Regions from separate parts of the Thaumasiovibrio subtropicus genome, predicted to be linked through region 1. Evidence: riboswitches for the same ligand, from Rfam matches in the RefSeq annotation. Region 1 holds a riboswitch; the other holds the start of a gene.
What was found. A riboswitch is a leader RNA that binds a small molecule or an ion and turns the genes downstream of it on or off. The one in region 1 is predicted to bind cyclic di-GMP.
Positions count from the first base shown of each region.

Region 2: it holds a riboswitch for cyclic di-GMP, as region 1 does, so the genes downstream of both, TSUB_RS08360 (TfoX/Sxy family DNA transformation protein) here and TSUB_RS19130 (calcium-binding protein) in region 1, are expected to answer to the same signal.

Region 1 is NZ_AP023055.1:620,657-626,151, forward strand. Features, by position in the region: gene TSUB_RS19120 (type I secretion system permease/ATPase) at 1-969, shown strand, start outside; gene TSUB_RS19125 (HlyD family type I secretion periplasmic adaptor subunit) at 971-2,317, shown strand; cyclic di-GMP riboswitch class I at 2,319-2,397, shown strand; gene TSUB_RS19130 (calcium-binding protein) at 2,426-5,197, shown strand; gene TSUB_RS19135 (aspartate/glutamate racemase family protein) at 5,295-5,495, opposite strand, start outside.
Region 2 is NZ_AP023054.1:1,852,507-1,858,001, reverse strand. Features, by position in the region: gene torA (trimethylamine-N-oxide reductase TorA) at 1-1,534, opposite strand, end outside; gene torC (pentaheme c-type cytochrome TorC) at 1,550-2,737, opposite strand; gene torE (trimethylamine N-oxide reductase system protein TorE) at 2,799-2,966, opposite strand; gene TSUB_RS08360 (TfoX/Sxy family DNA transformation protein) at 3,103-3,705, opposite strand; cyclic di-GMP riboswitch class I at 3,829-3,928, opposite strand; gene purR (HTH-type transcriptional repressor PurR) at 4,108-5,112, opposite strand; gene torD (molecular chaperone TorD) at 5,450-5,495, opposite strand, start outside.

The DNA of each region.
Region 1 (5,495 bases):
GGTGCACTATTGGTTATTCAAGGAGAGCTGGGCGCCGGCGGTATGATTGCGGCCTCTATCCTACTTGGGCGATTGTTACAGCCTTTTGAGCAACTCATTTCGGGGTATCGGAGTTTGCGGACAGGCTATAAGGCCTATTGTCGCGTCAAGGTTGGGTTTTTTACGCAATCCTCAGAAGCGGACAAGGTGATGATGCCCGATCCACAAGGGCAGTTAGTGTTAAATAAGGTGACTTGGCTGTGTGAGAAGAGCCAGCGCACCTTATTAAGCAATATTCAGTTTCGCTTAGAGGCGAGTCACTGTTTAGGTTTAGTTGGGCCCTCAGGTGCAGGGAAATCTTCGTTATGTGATTTAATTGCGGGTGTCACCCGAGCAACGCGAGGGGAAGTTCGTCTCGATGGCGGGCAAATTGAAAACTGGCCGGAGTCGCAGCGCACAACCGTCGTCGGCTATCTACCGCAACACATACAGTTTATTGCCGCTTCTATCGCTGACAATATTAGCCACCTTTCTCGAGGGAAAGGGGAGGATGTTCAGTTGATAGAGGCCGCTCAACGGGCTGGTGCGCATGAACTGATTTGTCAGTTGCCGCAGGGTTATGACACGGTGATTGGCGAAGGGGGGTATCCGTTATCCGGTGGACAAAGGCAGAAGATTGCACTGGCGCGCGCGATTTATTTTAAGCCTCGCTTGCTGATTTTAGATGAGCCTGATGCTTACCTTGACACAGACGGTGAAGCCCAGTTAGTGCAGCTTCTTTCTTGGTGTAAACAGCAAGGAATGACAGTTATCGTTGTGACGCACAAGTCAGCATTGTTGCGTCTTGCAGATTGGGCCATTTTGTTACAGCAAGGCCAAATTGCAAAAGCGGGCACAGTACAACATGTTTGTGGTCGCTTACAACCGCAAAGAGGCGGGTCTGTCAATTCGTCTAAGTCCTCTCAGCCTTCGCAAAACCAAGGAGCATGAGATGCTGCGTTTACTTACCTCACAGCTCTCGGCCGAGCAACGCGAATTAGGTGATGGGCGAGTGCTAATGTTGGGCCTAGGCCGATTGCAGGCGTCGTTATTGCTTTTTGTCTTATTACTTTTGATAGGCCTATTGGGGTGGGCAAACCTTGCAGTGATCGAAGCTGCGGCTGTTGCAAGGGGGAAAGTGACGGTTGAAAGCCGCCCTAAAACCATTCAGCACTTAGAAGGCGGGATTGTTCGCCAAATTTGGATTAATGATGGCCAGTATGTCGAAGCCGGGGATCGGCTTATCTCCTTAGAATCGGCTGCGGCTCGCTCTCAGTTGAATCGGATGGTGGCACGATGGCAAAGCCATCTCGCCAGAGCCAATCGTTTACAGGCTGAGTTGGCAGGAGCAGAAACCATTCTGTTTTCTGATGCGTTATTAAAGCAGCAAGCGGATGCGCGTGTTGCGGTACTCATGCAAACCCAGCAACAACTTATGATGCAACGAATGGCGCTGTTTAAAGGTGAGCGGGCCTTACTTGATCAAGAGGCCAGCAATCACCTCAGCCGTCAAAAGGCATTGCACAGCAAACTCGCTGCTGATCAAAAAAGTCTTCACTACTTGCAGCAGCAAATCGCGATGCATCTTACGTTACTGGCACAAGGTAGTACGTCGAAGTCACGTCTGCTTGATTTAAAGCGAGAAGCAGCGCGCTTAGCCTCGGTAATCGCAGAGACAAACACTGACATTGTCACCGCAGAGGGCGACTTGGCAGAAACCAAACTCCATCTCGCCAATATTCACCATGATCAAACGCAACGTATCGCAGAAGAAATGCAGCAGGTTGAAGCGGCGCTCTACGAATTGGAAGAGACGATGTTAGAGGCGGAAGACCGATTGAGCCGTATCGATATCGTTGCGCCGCAATCTGGCCGAGTTGCAGACCTTAAGGTGTTATCGTCTGGCGAAGTGATCGCGCCGGGGCAGCCCTTGTTACAGATTGTGCCACAGCAAGAAGCGTTTATCGTTGAAGCCTTTGCTTCCCCGCAAGATATTGATGTGATTCAACAAGGGATGAAAACGCGTGTCCGATTAACCGCATTAGATCAACGCACTGCCCTCCCCATTAACGGCGAAGTGATCCATGTCGCCGCCAACCAGACCGAACAAGATAACGAGCAAGCGGGCTATCTCATTAAGGTACGGCTTTTTAAGGAAGAGATTGATACAGAGGTTCATCGTGCTTTGTATCAAGGTATGCCAGCTGAAGTCATGGTGCTACTGGGTAATCGTACCCCAATGGACTACTTGCTCGACCCTCTCTATGTCACCGCTTACAAAGCGATGCGAGAGCACTAGGAAGAGTGAAGGCCAAACCCATCGCGAGGTGGGGACGGAAAACCACGGGTCTCAACGGGTGAGACAGCCGGGCTATCTCTTGTGACCATGAAAACTGAGGAAATACACATGGCTGCAGAAGACATCAAAGGCACAAACCAAGACGATCAACTGACTGGTACAAGTCAGGGCGAGTTTATTCACGGCTATGACGGTGACGACATCATCAATGCTGGTGGTGGAAATGATGAGATTCACGGCGGGAAAGGCGATGACGATATTCGTGCCGGGCGTGGCGACGACTTTATTGCGACTGGAAGAGGTTCTGATGAAGTGCGTGGTGGTGCTGGTAATGACATTATCGAGGCTTGGAATCACACGTTGGACGCGGGTGATGAGCCGGGCGAGTTTGATAATAGTTTAGGCATCGCGAAACAAAAAGATATTGAAGCGTTAGGCGGCATGTCGTGCATTGATGACGCGATTGCCGGGGGACGTGGTAGTGACTACATCGAAGGTGGTGCAGGCAACGATATCATATACGGTGGGGGCGGCCCTCAAACACTTGGCGAAAACTTATTCGTTAACGGTGATTTTGAAAACCGTGCAGCAACGGGGACAGTGTTTAACCCACATGGTCATCGATGGGCGACATATGATGAAATCGAAGGTTGGGCCGCGACTGACTTTGACGCCAGTACCGATGATGGGCTCATTGAACTGCAATATACCCGCGTTGGCGGCGCGCCAACGACGGGCGCGAATGCCGAACCGAGCAACACGGTACTGGAGTTAGATGCTCACCGCGACCCCGGCTCTGAAGGGGTTTCAAATGCGTCCGTAGGTCAAGCGATTACGGTCGAGAGTACCGGAAAGTACCGCTTTGAGTTTGACTATGCCGGGCGTAATCGAGGTAATCAAGAGAATGCTTCAGAAACCAGCGAGTTTTCGGTGATTGTGGATGGTGAAGTGATCATGACGTTCAATCCCGAAAACCAATGGTCGCACTTTGAAATCGATTTACAACTTGATGCAGGGACACATGAGATTGTTTTTCAAGCCGGAGGCGTTGAGGATACCTACGGTGCGCTGATTGATAACGTCAGCCTAAGAGAAGTCAAAAAGGACGATATTTTAATTGGCGACAATGGCCCGGATTCGGATCTCGCCCACAGTGCAGGTAACGATTTGATGCGCGGCGGTGATGGTGACGACGTGATGATTGGTGACCATTTTGACGCTTACAGTTACAACGAAAACAGGGGTGAGTTTGAGCTTGATTTTGCAAATGGGCAAGCGGCGGTGATGCCTGCTCAGAATACGGCGGGCAGTTTGCCAGTCTCGGTTACTACGGGTGAGCATAGTATGGGCGCACAGGTTGCCATTTCTCGACCCTATGACGGAGCGAGCGGTGACACAGAAATTGGGACGTGGACGGCATACCGTGATGGCGTCAAAGTCGCTGAAGGGACGTTTACCGCCGAGGATCTCGCGACAGGGATACAGCCGAGGGTCTCGCCCATCCTCGATGTCTTGGGCATGTTTGAGATTGGTCCGGAGCAAACGGGTTGGAAGGCCTTTGATGAATTGATCTTTGAACCCGCGGCAACAAATACCTTTGATGTAGTCAGTGTCGACACTATCTCATTGAGTGGAGATGGTAATGACATTATGTACGGTGGACGAGGCGATGACGTCGTGTTGGGAGGGGATAATCAACAAGCCGGTGAAATGATCCCCGAGTTTGTAGCGACTGAAGGTCAGTTTGATGTCAATGGGTTTCAAGGCCAAATGACCTTGGCCGTCAACGGGTCAGATGCATGGTATAACAATAGTTTAGGCTATTATCTGCTCGATGAAGAAGGCCAAGTCATGGAAGCAAACGTCGTGTGGAGTAATGTGAAAACCGCCACGGATGCGTTGACGTTAGATTTTGATTGTCATGACGTCGATCAGGTCGGGTTGTTTATTGTACCTAATGGAGGGCGGTTAGGTGTCGGAGAGGGAGCTGTGACGCTGGATGCCGAAACGGGATCATTGAGTTCGAATGGACAGACATTTACGGCGTTGCTCTCAGAGCCGAGCCATGTTCAGAATGTGGTTAATGGCAACCAAATCGTCCTGAATTGGAATGACAATACCAGTGGGGACCCGTTCCCGAATGACTACGACTTCAATGACGTGCAAACAACAGTGACCTTTGATTCCGTGTCTACACCCCAAGAAACGCTTTATGGTCGAAAAGGGGATGATTGGTTAGATGGTGGTGCCGGTGATGATTTGGTTGTGGGCAATCGCGGTGACGATACCCTGATTGGTGGCACGGGTAATGACACGTTAAAAGGCGGGTTAGGAAACGATTTGTTGGTTGGTGGAAACGGTATCGACCGGGTCTATGGTGCGAAAGGCAATGATACGTTAGTTATTTCTGGTGATGATGCCACTACGGACATCTTACACGGTGGGAAAGGTTTTGACGCCTTGGTGAGTGCTGAGTTTGCTTCAGGGCTGGAAGCGGAGGGGTTAAACGTTGATATGACAGCCAGCAATATCCATCGGATTGAAGCGGTTGTCGGTTCCGCGGCCAGTGATGATAGTGTCACGCTGAGTCTCGATAAAATAGCCAAGCAGTCTGATGATGTTTTTGGCTTGAACGCCACAGATAATGGGACGTTTTTTGTCATTGGTGTTGAAGAGGTCAATCTAGACCTTGCTGGTTGGTGTGCGCATGGTGAAAATGCGTTACAAGCGAATAGCTTAGATGACGCGCTATTGGCGCAGTTAGGCATTGATAGCGGTGATACCCTTTATGAATATACCTTTACTGATGCAATGTCAGGTGAAACAGTCTTGATCTATAGCGATGAGACGGGGTTGTTTGATTCTGGCTCTCCAATGTAAAAAGGGAATACTGAGACGATAACGATAACAACCAGCTGTAAACAGGTTGTCTCCGGCTATTGCGCCAGTGTTTATACTGGCGCTTTTTTGGGGGCCTTTATGGCTCGACCTTGTGAGTGGGATGACTTTGGACTGCCATTTCGACGGCTGCTTGGGCATGGATTGCTGTCGTATCATAGAGAGGTACCGTGGTATCTGCTTGTTGTACTAGCAAAGCAATTTCTGTGCAACCCAAGATCACTGCTTCCGCACCTGCTGCTTTTAATGCTTCGATGATGGCTAAATACGCCTGTTTGGA
Region 2 (5,495 bases), on a different replicon from region 1:
TGTCTGAGAATCGGCATGTCGCTGTCCAGCAATAGTCGATGCTTACCACCGTATGCAGTTTTTTGAACGCTTCTTTCATCCGGTTACGGTCTTGGTGATGGTGCCAAGGGTTATTGCCACTGAATACCATCATTTTGATATCAGGGTAGGTGACGGTTGCTCCGTTATAGTTGATTTTTTTGCCCGGTTCGAGCAGCGCATCGACCCAACGCGCGACGGGAATTGTGCTGCTGTAGCCGTTGTAGTCTTTATTATCATGTTTAGGCTTCATGCCGGGGTCGAGGTTTCTTGGAAATCCGCCAGGACCTGCTGCGCCCGTGGGAGGGATCCCAATACCGCTGTAGTGGTGTGCATAAGAGACACCGCCGCCGGGTTTACCGATTTGGCCAAGCATAGCGGCGACAACGGCACCCATCCAGTAGGGCTGCTCGCCATGCTGCTGACGTTGTATTGACCAGCCAAAGATAATTTGCGTGCGGTTATTGGCCATTAAGCGTGCATAGTCGCGAATAGTGTCAGCATCTATGCCACAAATAGCGGCCGCCCATTCGGGTGTCTTTTCTGTCTCATCTGCGGCGGTACCCAATAAATAGGGCAGGAAGTCATCAAAACCTAATGCGTAAGTGTTGATAAAGTCCTTGTCGTAAAGGTCTTCTTTGTAAAGTGTATGCGCAACGCCAAGCATGAAGGGCACATCGGTTTGCGGATTAATGTACTGATGCTCGCAGTCTAAGAAGTTCTGTGTTTTGGTCTTTACAGGGTCTATGGAGATAACGCGGATCTTTTTGTCGGCGAGGTTCTGCTTGAGTTGTTCGTAGTAGGCATAGGATTCATGGGTTTCACACTGCCAGCCGACTTGGGTGTTCTTGACTGGGTCATTCGCCCAGAGGATAAGTACATCGGTATGCGCAAAGATTTTAGGCCAAGAAGTTTGTTGGGCATAGACTTCGGTTGAGCCAAGGATGTAGGGGAGAATGGTTTGCCCTGCGCCTGTTGAGTAGTCGCCAACCTTGGTTAAAAAGTGGCCATGCATACCGACTGCACGTTGCATATGGCTTGTGCAACTGTGGAATTGTCCGGTTTGTCGCCAGCCTGTTTGCCCAGCATGTAACGCCCAAGGTCCGAAGTTAGTTTGTACATATTCGAGTTCTCGATAGAAAAGATCGAGTGCTTCATCCCAAGTGACCCGAACGAAACGGTTGTCGCCACGTGTGTCGCTGCTGTAGCGATGTTTCTTGAGCCAATTGAGGCGAACCATTGGGTAACGCACCCTTGAAGGGTTGTAGATCACCCCTTTGATACCGTTGATCATATCAGTGGGGTGTTTATCGAATGCTAATGGTTCAATCTCTTGCACTTTACCTGCGTAAACGCGTGCTCTAAATGCACCGAAGTGAGAACCGGATGTTTTCCATGTGCCTAGCGTGGCGTCTTCCTCTGCGTTGGCAAGTGGCGCAACTAAGCTAGGGCCGATAGCAGCTGCAACGCCTGTGGTCGCTAAGCCTCTGAGAAACTCACGTCGACTTACTGTCATCATTTCCTACCTTACTCAGTGATGATCTGAGAAATCTGAAGAATGTTTTTGTAGATATTTCAGTACTAATGCTTCACTGTCCGCGTCAAGATTGACGAACGACAACATGCCATTAAACATGCCAGGCCATGCATTGGTACTAAAGTGAGCGGGTGCGGGCTGCGTGTGACAGATACTGCAGTTGGTCACATAAGATTCATCGGCTTTTGCCCACAGTGCATCAGGCGATGAGAGGAAAGAGTCTTTCTCTGCCCAAAGTGTTGCTGTGACGCGTTCCCAACCAAGGCCTGTGAGGTCATCTTCTTTTTGCTCGAAGACTTGGATAATGTCGTCGTTGGCCGCTGCTTCTTTGGTGAGTGCGGCTGAGGGTATGTTTAACCCAAAATCTTCGTTTATCACACGACCAAAACCTTTGGTTTTTCGCCACCCTTCTATATTGAACTGAATCGCATTGCCTTGTTCAGCAATGACGGTAATTTTGGTTGCGGGATTGAGTAGGCCACCTTCTGTGGTTAGATTGGCGTCTTCATAAATGTTGAGGTGACGGACACTGTAGTAACTTTCACCCACGCTGTAGCGGGTGCTATGTGATTGCTGCACTAGTTCGCCTATCATACCGCCAGAGCTTTCCATCCCTTCCGGCAGCTTGTGAGCAATGCCTTTATGGCAATCGATACAGCTTTGGTCTCTTTCCGCGGCTTGCTCCATTTGAATGCGCGCGGTATCCGACATTTGGTCCCAATTCATACTGGCGTAACTGTGGCAATTTTTACACTCTAACGAACCGTTAGCCGAAAGGCGTTCCCATTCATGTTGGGCGAGTACTAAGCGGCGGTCTTCAAATTTTTCCACTGTGCTGATGCTGCCCGCAAACCAAGCGAAGACTTCTTTGCTGGCTTGTACTTTACGGGCGATTTTATCTGTCCAATTGTGCGGAACATGGCAATCGGGACAGGTGGCTCTGACACCAGAATGATTTGACCAGTGAACGGTTTGCTGCAATTCAGTGTATACAAGATCATTCTCAGGTTTGTTATGGCATGAGATGCAAAATTCTTCGGTATTGGTTGCTTCTAGCGCAGTATTAAAGCCGCCCCAGAAAATAATGCCGGCAACGAATCCGCCTAAGCAAAGCACGCCTAGGCTAATGCTTGTCGCAGGGCGTCGAAATGTCCGCCACATCGCGGAGAGAAGCTTTTTCATAGTGGCCTCGCTGATAAAAAAGCGTGGTTATAGAAAGTCAGTAAGCGTTTGAGATGGTTTGTTAGCCGTGGCCGGGCGGACCCCAGAAAAAGATCTGCATCATCCAGATGAAGAAGCCGTATCCGCCAACGATGATGACCGAAAGGATAGGGAAGAGAAAAATGACAATGAATAGAAAGGTTTTCCACTCATCACTGCGTTGCGACGTTGTTGTTGTATTGTTGTCCATGACATTGCCCACCTGAGTGCCATGAATGGAGTATAGACCCTGTACTTGGTCATGGCGGGCTGAAAAGTAAAAAGGCCGACTTTCAATAGAAAGTCAGCCTTCTCAGAATTTGTTGGCATTTAGCCTTATAAAGTCGTCATCCACCGAGCTTTGACAGGAGCTCTTGACGTCGGTCTTCGGTAACGACAGACCAATGTTTCCCTGTGATTGCGCCCTCCAATGCCCAAAGTAATTCGACGTTTAGCGATTCGCCTTGCGTGTCTTGCAGTTGTCTGAATGCCTGTAAAGCGCCTTTTTCTACGAGCTCTTCAACAGTGGTAATACCCGCTTTTTTCAGCATTCGTTCGTTTGCCAATCTCAGATTGGGTAAATCTTTGATTCGGTCAGGCAACTTCGCCTTTTTTGCCTCTTGATCCTTTTTATCCTCTTGCGCTGCGGTGAGTGCGAGGGATGCTTGAGAGATGATCTGATCTTCGTCATCCCACCAGGTGTCAGGTATTGCATAATACTTAGTGACAACCGGGAACCCACGCTTTTTGTAAACGTAAGGCTGGAATTGACTCTCCTTGAACTGACGCTCGTTACTGGCGTTAGCACGTAGGTGAAGTTTATCGTTTACAACAAGTGCGAACATGGTTTCGCCTAAGAAAAGGCCAAAACCGCCAAACATTGAACGCGACTTAATTGTCCCAAAACGACTGAGTAACTTTATTGAAGTTTTTAGTACTGGTTTGTCCATGCTACATCTCGGTGATTATGTGAATAGGTCACCACTAATCAGAGCTAGGAACCAAGAATAGACCAGCTGCAGTTCCTGAATGTCAACGCTCTGTCAACTTCCGTGTGTACAACTAGTTTTTCCATCGGCAACCCCGCTACCATTTACCAGATTCGTTAAAAATCTTGTATTTAGGCCGGAAGCTTTGCGTCCCAATCTTTCGAATGGTTTGCCCTGTTCGTGACAATATTTAGCTTATATCAATATAGGTTTTGATCTTCGTCCCAATAAAAACGTGATATTGGTACCATAATTTTGACGGGAAATTTGATAAGTGCAGAACAGAATATTGGCGTATTTGCATAAAAGGCAAAAAAATGCCCGCTTGTTCTCAAAGCAGGCATTTATAAAAAGATGATGAATTTATTTCATACGTTTTACAGACTTACGTACTACCAATTCGGGCTCCATGACGAATAATTGGCTATCGTGTTCTTTATCTTTAATTCTCGCCATCAGTAACTCGACTGCCTTTTTACCTAAACGGTGCTTAGGCTGGTGAATTGTCGTTAAAGGTGGTGAAAAGTAAGGAGATAAATCAATGTTGTCATAGCCAATCACCGAAATATCGTCTGGTACACTAATACCTGCCTGCTCAAACGTACTGATTAACGCCATCGCCATAATGTCATTGAAGCAGAAGATAGCAGTAGGGCGTTGATCCATTGCGATGAAATCTTGCGCCGCTTTCACTGCCGTTTCGCACTCAAAGTCGCCTTCGATAATCCAATCTTGATTGATAGGCAAGTTCGCCTCTTGCATCGCGGCACTGAATCCTTTCATGCGCTCGACACAGGTATTGCGCTGCAAATGGCCTGACACACAACCAATCTCTTGGTGGCCATTGTCGATGAAGTGACGCGTGGCGAGATACGCCCCTTTCTCTGCGTTATCGCGAATCTTATCTGTGGTAACAGATTCTGGTCCCCAGTCCATAATGACCATCGGTAGATCTTTTTGACGATTGAGAATGGCAAGTAGTTCGTCATCAAGATCTGAGCACATGACGAGAAGACCATCGACGCGTTTTTCAGCTAACATGCGTAGGTAATCACGCTGTTTGTTAAAGTTGCCTTCGGTATTACATAGAATCAGTGTGTAGCCGGCTTTGTAGCAATACTCTTCAACGCCGTGAACCACCTCGGCAAAGAAAGGGTTGTTAGATTTGGTTACTAACATGCCAATAGTGCGGGTAGAGTTACACTTCAAACTACGCGCAACGGCACTTGGCGCATAGTTGAGTTCGTCGATTGCTTCCCACACTTTTTTCTGCGTAGCTTCTGCGACGAATCGAGTTTTGTTGATTACGTGCGAGACAGTCGTCGTTGAGACGCCAGCCATGCGCGCAACATCTTTAATGGTTGCCATTTTTTTCTTCTAATATCGTATCTGCCAGCAGTACGCATCGCTGGCTATTATTGAGTGGTTGCGTGTAAACGGTCACAGCAACATTTCATTATGTAATCGCTTGCGTTCACATTCTACTGAGTAAGGACGATAGTGCAATCTTTATGAAATGATATACGGAATTTTAGCGCGACATTGTGATATCAGGGGTACCACTTGCGGCATTTCTCACCACTTGTCTACGTGTTTATCACTATTCAGCACTATGGGTTTACGAATTGCTTGGGTAGTTTATACGCTCGATGCAATCCCATCTCGAGTTACTGGCCGTATTTGCAGTCTGTGTCATTAAATAACATCATGGTGTAGTGTGGTGCCTTTGATACTGTTCAATACAGTAACTT